DNA from 3 places in the Microbispora bryophytorum genome. Region 3 is predicted to be linked to each of the others. Evidence: predicted binding sites of a transcription regulator. Region 3 holds the regulator's gene; each other region holds the start of a gene.

Evidence for each region. The regulator LexA, encoded in region 3, represses DNA repair genes until DNA is damaged. The targets are predictions, from matches to a motif close to TCGAACANNTGTTCGA.
Region 1: a site for LexA is predicted at 1,755-1,770, ahead of ACGFIB_RS21265 (DUF6504 family protein). Genes of this name have one in related genera too.
Region 2: a site for LexA is predicted at 2,113-2,128, ahead of recA (recombinase RecA). Genes of this name have one in related genera too.

The regions. Positions count from the first base shown of each region.
Region 1 covers NZ_JBICTF010000006.1:87,985-91,962, forward strand. The annotation lists gene ACGFIB_RS21260 (DNA polymerase III subunit alpha) at 1-1,325, opposite strand, end outside; gene ACGFIB_RS21265 (DUF6504 family protein) at 1,414-1,680, opposite strand; gene ACGFIB_RS21270 (hypothetical protein) at 1,842-3,092, opposite strand; gene ACGFIB_RS21275 (hypothetical protein) at 3,248-3,376, shown strand; gene ACGFIB_RS21280 (5-oxoprolinase subunit B family protein) at 3,373-3,978, shown strand, end outside.
Region 2 covers NZ_JBICTF010000001.1:849,834-853,811, forward strand. The annotation lists gene recX (recombination regulator RecX) at 1-451, opposite strand, end outside; gene recA (recombinase RecA) at 847-1,944, opposite strand; gene ACGFIB_RS03975 (hypothetical protein) at 2,278-2,553, shown strand; gene ACGFIB_RS03980 (ABC transporter permease) at 2,576-3,661, opposite strand; gene ACGFIB_RS03985 (ABC transporter ATP-binding protein) at 3,658-3,978, opposite strand, start outside.
Region 3 covers NZ_JBICTF010000003.1:105,349-109,326, forward strand. The annotation lists gene ACGFIB_RS09905 (cellulase family glycosylhydrolase) at 1-268, shown strand, start outside; gene ACGFIB_RS09910 (MalY/PatB family protein) at 278-1,372, opposite strand; gene lexA (transcriptional repressor LexA) at 1,460-2,176, opposite strand; gene nrdR (transcriptional regulator NrdR) at 2,608-3,072, shown strand; gene ACGFIB_RS09925 (vitamin B12-dependent ribonucleotide reductase) at 3,193-3,978, shown strand, end outside.

The DNA.
Region 1 (3,978 bases), on a different contig from region 3:
TTGACCAGGCTGCCCGCCCCCGAGCCGCGGATCGCGCACCGCACGCCCATCCCCCGGATCATGTCCGTGATGCCGGCGACGGACGTGAAGTAGCCCGACAGCCGCTTCTTCTCGATGACGTGGAGCTCGGCGGCGAGCCGGTCGCGGGCCTCGGCCGAGCGCTCCAGGCCCCGCCGGGCCAGTCCCTCCTCACAGCGGCGCCGCAGCAGGGGCACCGGGTCCTCGCCGACCTCCGGCAGGTGGAGCCGGGGCCGCTCGGGGTCGAGCAGGGGCACGACCTCGACGGGGTCGAGCACGCACCGGTCGGCCACGCGGCGCGTCTCGGCCAGCAGCCGCGCGGCCCGGCCGGTGTCGCCGCCGCAGATCCGCGCGGCCACCCGGGCCATGCCGGCGCCGTCCTTGAGGTACGCGTGAGCCGTGGGGTCGTCGAGGTGCCGCCCGTCGAGGGGCACCAGCTTGCGCGCCGCGTCGAGCACGTTGCCGATCTGGTGGTCGGCGGCGTCCAGGTAGCGGACCGCGTTGGTCAGCACGACCGGCACGCCCATCGAGTCGGCCAGCCCGATCATGCGGGCGGCGGTGTTCGCGTCGCGGTAGCCGTACAGGTCGGAGACCTCGACGACCAGGTCGGGGACCACCGCGCGCCAGGCGGCCAGCAGGGCGCGGGCCTGGTCGTCGCGCCGCTCGGCCACCGCGCGGCCGACGCCGGAGCGGGGCCCGAGCAGCACGGTCAGCCGCGGCTCCCCGTCCGGGCCGGTCGCGTGCTCGGCCACCATCCCCGGCGTGACGTACGGCGCGCCGCGCTCCCCCGCGTAATGGGCGGCCGTGACCAGGCGGCACAGCGCGGCCCAGCCGTTCGTGCGCGCGAGCACGACGACCCGCGCCGGCTCGGCCGCCGTCCCTCCGCCGTGCCCAGGTCCGTGCCCGTGCCCGTGCCCAGGTCCGTGCCCGTGCCCGGGTTTGGGTCCGTGCCCGTGCCCGGGTTTGGGTCCGGTGCGGCGGCCGGACGGCAGGCCGCCTCCGAACAGGTCGTCCGGCGTGGAAGAACCCGGCGTGGAAGAACCCGGCGTGGAAGAACTCAGTGTGGAAGAACCCGGCGTGGAAGAGGCGCCGTCGAGGGCGAGATCTACCCCGACGACCGGGCGGACGCCCTGCTCGTGGCAGGCGATGACGTGCTTGACCGCGCCGTAGAGGCCGTCGCGGTCGGTCAGCGCCAGCGTGTCCATGCCGTGCTCGGCGGCCCGCCGGACGAGGGCGGCCGGGAACGCGGTGCCGTACCGCAGTGAGAAGGCGGACGCCACGTGCAGGTGGGCGAAGGCGTGCGTCACAGGCGCACCCCCGTCCGCCCCCCGGCCCGTCCGGCGTTCCGTCCTCCAGCGGCCCGTCCCCCGGTCGTGGGGAGCTGGAGCGTTCCCATCAGTCCCAGGCCCTCAGCAGGAGCCAGCCGCCGCTGGCGGTGTCGAAGCGCAGTTCATAGGTCCCGACCTCCTTGCCGGCCGCGGCCCCCACTCGCCAGAAGCGCCGCTCGCCGGGATCGGCGTCCGAGGTCTTCCACCATTCCCTGACGACCACCCAGTGGTCCTGGATCTCGCGGACGGTGTAGAGCCGGTCACGCCAGACGAACTGAGCAGGGCGCCCGTCCCGGACCCACACCTCGATCGGATCGCCGTAAAGTCTGCTCAAGACTCCTTCTCCCTGTGGCTTCGTGGCCACCCGGGGGAAGACGGGCGGATGATTCGGGCAGAATCGCCGCTACTTCGAACATACGTTCCCAGCGGGGTGAACGCAAGTCGGCGCGGCCCGTTCCCGGGTGCGAAATCCCAGGAAGCGCGCCCGCCGGCGGATCACTCGCCGAGCCAGATCCCGCCGCCCCGGTAGGGCGGCTCCTCCGCTTCGGTGTCGTCCGCCACCGCCGCCCAGACGCGCGCCGCCCCCGGCTCGCCGACGATGGCCGCCACCCGGGTGTGCCCGAGCGGGCCCGCCGGAAACGTCCCGTACGTCCACTTTCCGCCCGACAGGTGACCGACCGCCGTGTTCCACTCGTTCTTCGCGTAGAACAGCCAGAACCCGCCCTTGCCGTCGGCCTCCAGCCGGAGCTGGGGATCGAGCTCGGGCTCGGACGGCAGGCTGTAGCTCCACCGTCCGTTCTCCCGCCGCAGGAACAGCGTGCTGCCGCAGTAGGTCACGTCCTCCTCCTCGGTGCCGCAGACCCACGCGACCCAGCCGACGGCGGCCACCCCGCCCGACTCGTCCACCGCGATGTCCACGAGCTCGGAGAGCTGGCCCCCGTGCGGTGCGGAGGCTCGGTGCAACGCGGGGACCGCGGGGAGCGGGACCGTGCTCCAGGACCAGCCGTTCCATCGGGCGACGGCGGCCCTGCCGCGGCTGGAACCGGCCACCCAGACCTCGCCGCCGGGCAGGCCGTCCAGTCCCTTGGCCACCAGCGGCGGCCGGGCCGTGCGCCATCTCGTGCCGTCCCAGTGCCGCAGCTCCGCCCGGGACTCCCAGGCGCCCTCGGCTCCCCCTGCTCCGTACAGGAAGTTCGCGTTCAGGATCGCCCAGACGTCGCCGGAGGCCGTCGCGTGCACCCGCTGCGGCTCCGCACCCGGACCGGGCGCCACGGTCCACCTCCGGCCGTTCCAGCGCGCGGCGGCGTTCTCGCCGAACAGCCACACGTCGCGGTCGGATGAGGCGGCCACGGCGCGCGGCTCGGTCAGCGGCGGGGCCGGAACCTCGCGCCACCGCCCGCCGTCCCCGCGCAGCACCAGCGGCGCCTTCGTCTCGGGTCCGCACGGCTCCGGCACGCGCGCGCCGGCCGCCCACACGGTCCCCTCGCGGGTCACGGCCAGGCCCCTGATGCGGTCACGGTAGTCGTAGTAGGCGACGCGCCACCCGCCACCCCGGATGGGGCTCGGCCGCGGCGTCGGCGAGCCGGTCAGGCAGGAGGGCGACGGCCGCTCCCGCGCGGCGGCCGAGGCTGCCGCGGCGTCGGTCTCGTTCCAGGTCTCCAGATCGCGAGGCGTGGTCGACGCGCACGCCGCCGGCAGCACCATCGCGGCCAGCGCCGCCGTCACCCACAGAATCCGCGTCCGCATATCCGTAGGACGCGGCGGGCGGGCATCCGGTTCTGTCGCACCCACCCGTGCCGGCCGTGCCCGGTCGATCAGCAACGTGGCGATGCGTGCAAGAGAATCGATGAATCGTCGAACGATCCTCTGGATTCCAGGGGAGGTGAGCGAAGGAGCCTCGCGTGAACCGACCCTCCGGCACCCAGACGGCCTCATCGGCCGCCGCGGTGGTCGCGGCCGTGCGGGCCCGCGATTGCGGCCCGCCCGTGCCCCGTATCGGCCTGGCGCCTTTCGTGGAGGAGAGGGCGTGAACGCGCGGCTGCACCGCTGTGGCGAGCACGCGGTCCTGGTCGAGCTCGACCGGCTCGAGGAGGTGGTCGCCCTCTACGACGCCCTCGTGGCCGGCCCCCCGCGGGGAGTCGTCGACATCGTCCCCGCGGCGCGGACGCTGCTCGTCCGGTTCGAGCCGCCGGCGCGCCACGCCGAGGTGGAGTCCGCCGTCCTGGCCGTACGGCCGGCCGGAGGGCGCCGCACGACGACCGAGGAGGTGGTGATCCCGGTGGAGTACGACGGCGACGACCTCGCCGATGTGGCCCGGCTGACCGGGCTCACCGAACGCGAGGTCGTGGCGGCGCACACCGGGACGCCGTGGACGGTCGCCTTCTGCGGGTTCGCCCCAGGCTTCGGCTATCTGATCGGCGGCGACTCCCGGCTCGCCGTACCGCGGCGGCCGGAGTCGCGCGTACGCGTGCCCCCCGGCGCCGTGGGGCTTGCCGGGGAGTTCAGCGGGGTCTACCCGCGCGAGTCGCCGGGCGGCTGGCAGCTGATCGGGCGCACCGCGACCGTGGTGTGGGACACCGCGGCCGACCCGCCCGCCCTGCTGCGCCCGGGGGTCCGGGTGCGCTTCGCGGAG
Region 2 (3,978 bases), on a different contig from region 3:
CGGCCTCCTCGTCCGGATCGAGCCGCCCGACGGCGTCCTTGACCGTCTCCTCGGCCACGCCGCGCTGCCGCAACTCCTGGGCGAGCGCGCGGCGGGCGAGCCCGCGACCGGTGTGCCGGGAGCTCACCCACGCGGCGGCGAACGCCTCGTCGTCGATGAGCCCGACCTCGGAGAACCGCTCCAGCACGGCGTTCGCCGCCTTCTCGGGCACGTCCCGCTTGCGCAGGGCCTCCGCGAGCTGGGCCCGGGTCTTGGGGGCCATCGTCAGCAGCCGCAGACAGATGGCTCTGGCCACCGCCTCGGGGTCGGCCGGTGGTCCCTCGCTTGCCGCCGTGCCCTCCTGCGGCCCGTCGGGAAGCCACCCGCCGGACCTCTCCCGCCTTCCCCGGCTCCGCGGCGCTCCACGTCCTCCCTGGCCCGCCCGGTTTCCCGGAGCCGCCCGTTCCCACAGGCCCGCCCGATCTTCCGGAGCTTCGTGTTCTCCCAGAGCTTGGTCTTCCGGAGCGTGTTCTCCCGGAGCGTGGTGTTCTCCCGGAGCGTGTTCTCCCAGGCCTGCCCGTGTACTCAGGCCGGCCCGTTCTCCCCGCCGGCCGCCACGTCCCTGACGGCGGCGTCCGGCCCGGCCGGCCTCCTGCCCGTTCTCCGCACGCCCGTTCTCCGCATGCCCGAATTCCGCATGCCCTGCCTCCGCACGCAGAATCTCCGCACGCAGAGCGGCGATCGTCGCGGAGGCGTCCTCAGCCGATCCGGGTAGATCTTCGGCCGGCCCCCAGGGTCCCGAGTTCCAGTCCCCCGGCCCGATCTCGTCGTACGGGCCGGAGGGCTCGTCGCGCCTCATGCCTGCGCTCAGACGTCACCCGGCTTGGGCGCACTGGCCGCCTTGCTGCCCCGGCCCGACGTGGGGGCCGGCGCCGCCGGGGCGGCGGGGGGCTCGCTCGGCGTGTCAAGCCGCGGCCCGACACCGAGCTTCTCCTTGATCTTCTTCTCGATCTCGTTGGCGATGTCGGGGTTGTTCTTCAGGAAGTTGCGGGCGTTCTCCTTGCCCTGCCCGAGCTGGTCGCCCTCGTACGTGTACCAGGCGCCGGCCTTGCGCACGAACCCGTGCTCGACGCCCATGTCGATCAGCCCGCCCTCGCGGGAGATGCCGATGCCGTACAGGATGTCGAAGTCGGCCTGGCGGAAGGGCGGGGCCATCTTGTTCTTGACGACCTTCACCCGGGTCCGGTTACCGACCGGCTCGGTGCCGTCCTTGAGCGTCTCGATCCTGCGCGCGTCCAGCCGCACCGACGCGTAGAACTTCAGCGCCTTGCCACCTGTGGTGGTCTCGGGGCTTCCGAACATGACGCCGATCTTCTCGCGGAGCTGGTTGATGAAGATGGCGGTGGTCCGGGTCTGGTTCAGCGCTCCGGCGATCTTGCGCAGTGCCTGCGACATGAGGCGGGCCTGGAGACCGACGTGGCTGTCGCCCATCTCGCCCTCGATCTCGGCCTTCGGCACGAGGGCCGCCACCGAGTCGATCACGATGATGTCGACGGCGCCGGAGCGGATCAGCATGTCCGCGATCTCCAGCGCCTGCTCACCGGTGTCCGGCTGGGAGACGAGCAACGCGTCGACGTCGACGCCCAGCTTCTTGGCGTACTCGGGGTCGAGGGCGTGCTCGGCGTCGATGAACGCCGCGATGCCGCCGCCCTTCTGGGCGTTGGCCACGGCGTGCAGGGCGACCGTCGTCTTACCGGAGGACTCGGGGCCGTACACCTCGACGATTCGGCCGCGGGGATAGCCACCGATGCCGAGGGCGACGTCGAGAGCGATGGAACCGGTGGGGATGACCTCGATCGGGGCACGCGCGTCGTCTCCGAGGCGCATGACGCTGCCCTTGCCGAACTGCCGCTCGATTTGTGCGAGGGCGGTCTCAAGGGCCTTCTCGCGGTCGTTGATTGCCATTGGGTGCCCCCTGAAGGGTGGTCGTCTGCTCGGTCACCGAAAAGCTACGGGGTGCCACCGACATTTTCCGGAGCTTCCCGCAGCCCGCCCCACGGAGGGCGGACCGGGAGCCTGTCGCGCCCCGGCGACCTGACGGCGCGCACCCCGGCGGCGACCAGTCCAATATAGCCGAACGACTGTTCGATCACATGCCAGAACCGCCACCGAGTCCGGGGACGAACGGTATCCCGACCGCACCGTTACATTCCCGGGCGTTACTCTGCCATGGTTGCCAGCGCGTTGACCTGGGACGATCCTTGTAGCAAAGCTGAATCTCCCCGCTGGAGGGGCCACGTGACGGGCACCGGCGACTACAGCGGACAGCGCCTGGCCCGGCTTGAGGCGCTCGCGGCGCGGCTCCGCGAGCACGGCATGTCCGCGCAACTGCTCGGGACGGACGATCCGGTCCTGTCCGTCCGGCACCCGGGCACCGGCAGGCAGACGGTCGTCTTCGCGACGCCTGCCAGGGAAGGCTGGATGTTCCTGTGGGCACCGGGCGGCCAGGAGAGCGCCGACGACCCCGGGCGTGCGGCCGAACTGATCGGCCGCACGCTCTCACCGCACCCCTGATCCTGCGCCGGCGCCCCCGCCGTCAGCGGACGACCTCACCCAGCCTGACCCGGGCGCCGGTGCGGAGCACCGCCCGCCGGTAGACCCGGGCCGCGCCCAGCAGGACGGCCACCACGGCCACGGCCATGAGCGCTCCGGCGACGAGGATCTCCCCGAGCGGCACGTCGACGGCCGCCGTGCGTACAGGCATGACCATCGAGGAGAACGGCGGCACGAACGACAGCACGCGCGCGACCGTGCCCGCCGGTTCGACGGCGGCGAAGTAGGCCGTCAGGTAGGTGAACATCATCAGCATGGTCATCGGCGTCAGGACGGTGTTGAGCTCCTCCTGCCGCGACACCAGCGAGCCGAAGGCGGCGGCGAGCGCCGAGAAGAAGGCGTAGCCCAGCACGAACCAGATGACCGCGCTGACCACGATTCCCCCCATTCCAGGCGGCAGGTCGGCCGTGAAGCCGGTCGCGGACGACGCCGCCAGGCCGGCGGCGATGACCACGACGAGGTTGACCAGCCCCAGCGCGCCCAGCCCGACGATCTTGCCGCCCAGGAGCTGCCAGGGGCGCACCGAGGTGAGCAGGATCTCCACGATGCGGCTGCCCTTCTCCTCCACCACACCCATGGCGACGAACATCGCGGAGTAGATGAGCAGGAAGAACAGCACCATCACGATCAGCGTGGCGATGCCGGTGCGCACGCCCTCGTAGCGGGCGTCGGCGCCGACCGACTCCACCGTCAGCGGCGTGATCGTGAGACCGGCCGCCCTGATCTGGGCGTCGCGGTGGACGCTCTCCAGGATCAGCCCCAGCCGCTGGTCGAGTTCGCCGTTCGCGAGGACCTTGTCCCCGTTGACGAGGGCCGCGTCGACGTCCCCGTCGACCACGGCCTTTCGGGCGGCCGCCTCGTCCGGCAGCCGGGAGTAGGCGAGCTGGGCCGCGGGCGGGGGCGCCTGGCCCACCACGCCGACGTCGTAGCTGTCGTCGCCGCCCAGGACCTTGGGCAGGAACGCGAGCGCGGCCACCAGGACCGCGCTGACCGCCAGGCTGATCAGGTAGGACTTCGTCCTGATGCGGGTGCGGATCTCCCGCTGGGCCACCAGCCACAGGCCGTTCATGCCACCGCCTCCCTGAAGATCTCCGCCAGCGTCGGCTGCCTGCGGCCGAAGTGCTCCACCTTGCCCGCGCCGATCGCCGTACGCAGGATGTCCTGATCGTCGCCCTCCTCGCACAGCAGCACGTCGCGGTCGCCCTCACGGGTGAGCTCGCCGGGCAGGCCGTTGGCCCAGCCGGGCGCGGCGTCCCTGACCACGACCCGCAGCGTCCCGCGGCCCTCCCGCTCGCGTAGCTCGCCGACCGGTCCGTACGCCACCATGCGGCCCGCCGAGATGATGCCGACCGAGTCGCAGAGCCGTTCGACCAGGTCGAGCTGGTG
Region 3 (3,978 bases):
GTACCCCGGCGGCTTCCAGGGTGAGGTCACGGTCAACGCGGGTTCCTCGGCCATCTCGGGCTGGACCGTGAAGTGGGCCTTCCCGAACGGCCAGAGCATCAGCCAGCTCTGGAACGGCACGCTCAGCGCGAGCGGGTCGAACGTCACGGTGACGAACATGTCCTACAACGGCACGCTGGCCGCCGGGGCCTCGACCATGTTCGGCTTCAACGGCAGCTGGTCCGGCAGCAACGGCGTTCCGTCCACGGTGACCTGCACGGCGAGCTGAGCGGGCGCGTCACGTCAGTGCGGCGGCGATCCTGGACAGGATCTCCTCCAGGATCGCCGCCGAGGTCGCGAAGTTGAGGCGGGCGAAGGTGTCGCCGCCTCCGTAGTTCGGGCCCGGGTTGAGCTTGACCCGGGCCTCCCGTTCGAGGAAGTGCGCCGCGCCGGGCACGCCGAAGTCGAGCCACGCGAGATAGGTGGCCTCGGGCATGCGGTACCCCACCGACGGGAGCCGCTCGGCGATGCGCCTGCGGTTGCGGTCCAGGATCGCCAGCACCTCCTCCAGCCACGCGTCGCCGTGCCGCCACGCCGCGACTGTGGCCTCCACGCCGAGAACGCTGGGCGCCCCGTAGATGTGGGCGGGCTGGCGGCCGAGCGCGTCCCTGGCGTCCTTCGCGCCGATGTGGGCGACCGAGCAGTGCAGTCCGCCCATGTTGAAGGCCTTGCTGGCGGAGGTCAGCGTGACCGTGCGCTCGGGCAGGATCGTGGCGAACGGGATGTGCCGGGCAGGGGCGTACGTCAGGTCGGCGTGGATCTCGTCGGAGATCACCAGCGTGCCGTGCCGGTCGGCGTACGCCGCGACCGCATCGAGCTCCTCACGGGTGAACGAGCGGCCCGACGGGTTCTGCGGGTTGACCAGCAGGAGCACCCGGACGGGCGCACCGGGCACCTCGAACCTGCCGTCGGCCGTCAGCGGCATGGGCACCAGGCGGCGGTTCATCGCGGTGATCGTGGTGAGGAAGGGGTCGTAGGCCGGAACGTGCAGCGCCACCGCGTCGCCGGGGTCGGTCATGACGTGCAGCAGCACCTGGAGGGCCTGGTTGAGGTCGGTGTAGGACCGCACGTGCGCCGGATCGGCTCGCCAGCCGTACCGCGCCTCCATGCGCTCGGCGAACGCCTCCGCCAGGGGCCCGGCGGTGGGCTCCTCCAGCCAGGCGGGATAGCCGAGGTCCGTGGCGGCACGTCTCGCGATCGCTTCCGTGACCGCCTCGGGCACGGGGAAGTCCATGTCGGCGACCCAGGCGGGGATGACGCCGGATGCGGCGTGGGCCCATTTGATTCCGTCACGCCGGCGGGCCGCGTCCAGGGACAGTGAGTCAAGTTTCACCCGACTCACCCTAATTGCCGATAATTGACCGCCTGAAAGGCGGCCGCCGCGCCCCGCGGTGCGTTGTACCGCGGGGCGCCGGCGCGGCTACAGCTTGCGCAGGACGGCCGTGACCTTGCCGAGCACGGTGGCCTCGTCGCCCGGGATCGGCTCGTAGTTGGGGTTGTGCGGCACCAGCCACACGTGCCCGTCCTTGCGCTTGAACGTCTTCACGGTGGCCTCGCCGTCGATCATCGCGGCCACGATGTCGCCGTTGTCGGCGACCGGCTGCTGCCGCACCACGACCCAGTCGCCGTCGGCGATGGCGGCCTCGATCATCGAGTCGCCGGAGACCTGGAGCAGGAACAGCGTGCCCTCGCCCACGAGCTGCTTGGGCAGCGCGAACACGTCCTCGATGCTCTGCTCGGCGAGGATGGGCCCACCGGCCGCGATGCGGCCGACCAGCGGCACGTAGGCCGCGGTGGGCCGGTTGAACCCGGCCTCCTCCTCGGAGGTGGCGTCCGGGTCCACCCACAGCACCGGCTCGCCCGGCAGCCGGACCTCCAGGGCCCGGGGCCGATGGGGATCACGCCGGAGGTAGCCCTTACGCTGGAGCGCCGTGAGCTGGTGCGACACGCTGGAGGTGCTGGTCAGCTGGACCGCTTCCCCGATCTCCCGCATGGACGGCGGATAGCCGCGCTGCTGGACCGAGTCGCGGATCACCTCAAGGATCTTCCGCTGCCTGGGGGTGAGGCCAAGCGAGTCGCGCCTGCGAACCGCGAGGTCGCTGACGCCATCCGCTTGCTCACTTCGGTCACTCACGATGCCACCTCTCGATCCGTGTTCCTCATGTCGCACAGAGCGACCGTACCGCGATTCAAGATCGCCGTCAAACAATTGTTCGATATCCAGCGAAATCACCGATCTCGCCGTCCACCTCATCGTACGGGAGTTCGATCGATCCCGTGTTCGATTTACCCGATCTTCTCTGGCCGCAGTACGCCCAGGTCAGGGGCCGTGCGGAAATGGGCTGGGGAAAGGCGGGTAAAGGGCGTATTCCGCGCCGGTGGGGCAGGTGGTGCGGCCGTGACTGGAGGCGCGACACGCGCGCCGAACAGGAACTTCCATGGCCAACGCCGGTTCGACTTGCGTTCAAGGTCGGGCGCTCCTACGGTTGGACCACAACATCTAGTAGTCACACCGGTGTAAGTTCACCACACCTTGTGTTCAGGATGGGCGTTCAGGGAGGCGATGACGTGCACTGTCCGTTCTGTCGCCACCCGGACACCCGGGTCGTGGACAGCCGCGCGGCCGAGGACGGGGCGGCGATCCGTCGCCGGCGCACCTGTCCCGAGTGCGGGCGCAGGTTCACCACGCAGGAGACCGTACTGCTGATGGTGAGCAAGCGCAGCGGGGTCACCGAGCCGTTCTCCCGGGAGAAGGTCATCGCCGGCGTGCGGCGGGCCTGCCAGGGACGCCCGGTCGGCGAGGACTCCCTCGCCCAGCTCGGGCAGCGCGTCGAGGAGAGCATCCGGGGCACCGGCGCGGCCGAGATCGCCTCCCACGAGGTGGGCCTGGCCATCCTGGGCCCGCTCCGTGACCTCGACGAGGTGGCCTACCTGCGCTTCGCGTCGGTCTACCGCAGCTTCGAGACGCTTGCGGACTTCGAGGCGGAGATCGAGCGGCTCCGCGTGGCCCACGGCACGGCGGGCGAGGAGTAGGCGCCTTCCGGGGGACCGGGACGAGGCGGGCGGCGGCGCGCGACGGCGCGGCGCGACGATGTGGTTATAACGAGCGTGGTCCGGAGAAGGGGCTCCATCGGGCCCTGGGAGGGGGAAGTCATGACGGAGACCGTGAGCGGCACCGTATCGGGTGCGGGGGGTCGGCCGGGCAAGCGCCCGCGCAAGGGCCTGAAGATGAAGCGCATCTTCACCACCCCGGGTGTTCACCCGTACGACGAGGTCCGCTGGGAGCGGCGCGACGTCGTGATGACGAACTGGCGGGACGGCTCGGTCAACTTCGAGCAGCACGGCGTGGAGTTCCCGGACTCCTGGTCGGTCAACGCGGCCAACATCGTCACCACCAAGTACTTCCGCGGGGCGGTGGGCACCCCCCAGCGCGAGTCGAGCCTCAAGCAGCTCGTCGACCGGGTCGTGGGCGTCTACACCAGGACCGGCGTCGAGAACGGCTACTTCGCCTCCGACGAGGACGCGGAGATCTTCGACCACGAGCTCAAGCACGCGCTGATCCACCAGATCTTCAGCTTCAACTCCCCGGTGTGGTTCAACGTCGGCACCCTCTCCCCCCAGCAGGTGAGCGCGTGCTTCATCCTGGCCGTGGACGACACGATGGAGTCGATCCTCGACTGGTACAAGGAAGAGGGCGTGATCTTCAAGGGCGGTTCGGGCTCGGGGGTCAACCTCTCCCGCATCCGATCGTCCAAGGAGCTGCTGTCCAGTGGGGGCACGGCCAGCGGCCCGGTCTCCTTCATGCGCGGCGCCGACGCCTCCGCCGGCACCATCAAGTCGGGCGGCGCCACCCGCAGGGCGGCCAAGATGGTCGTGCTCGACGTGGACCACCCCGACATCGAGGAGTTCATCGAGACCAAGGCGCGCGAGGAGGACAAG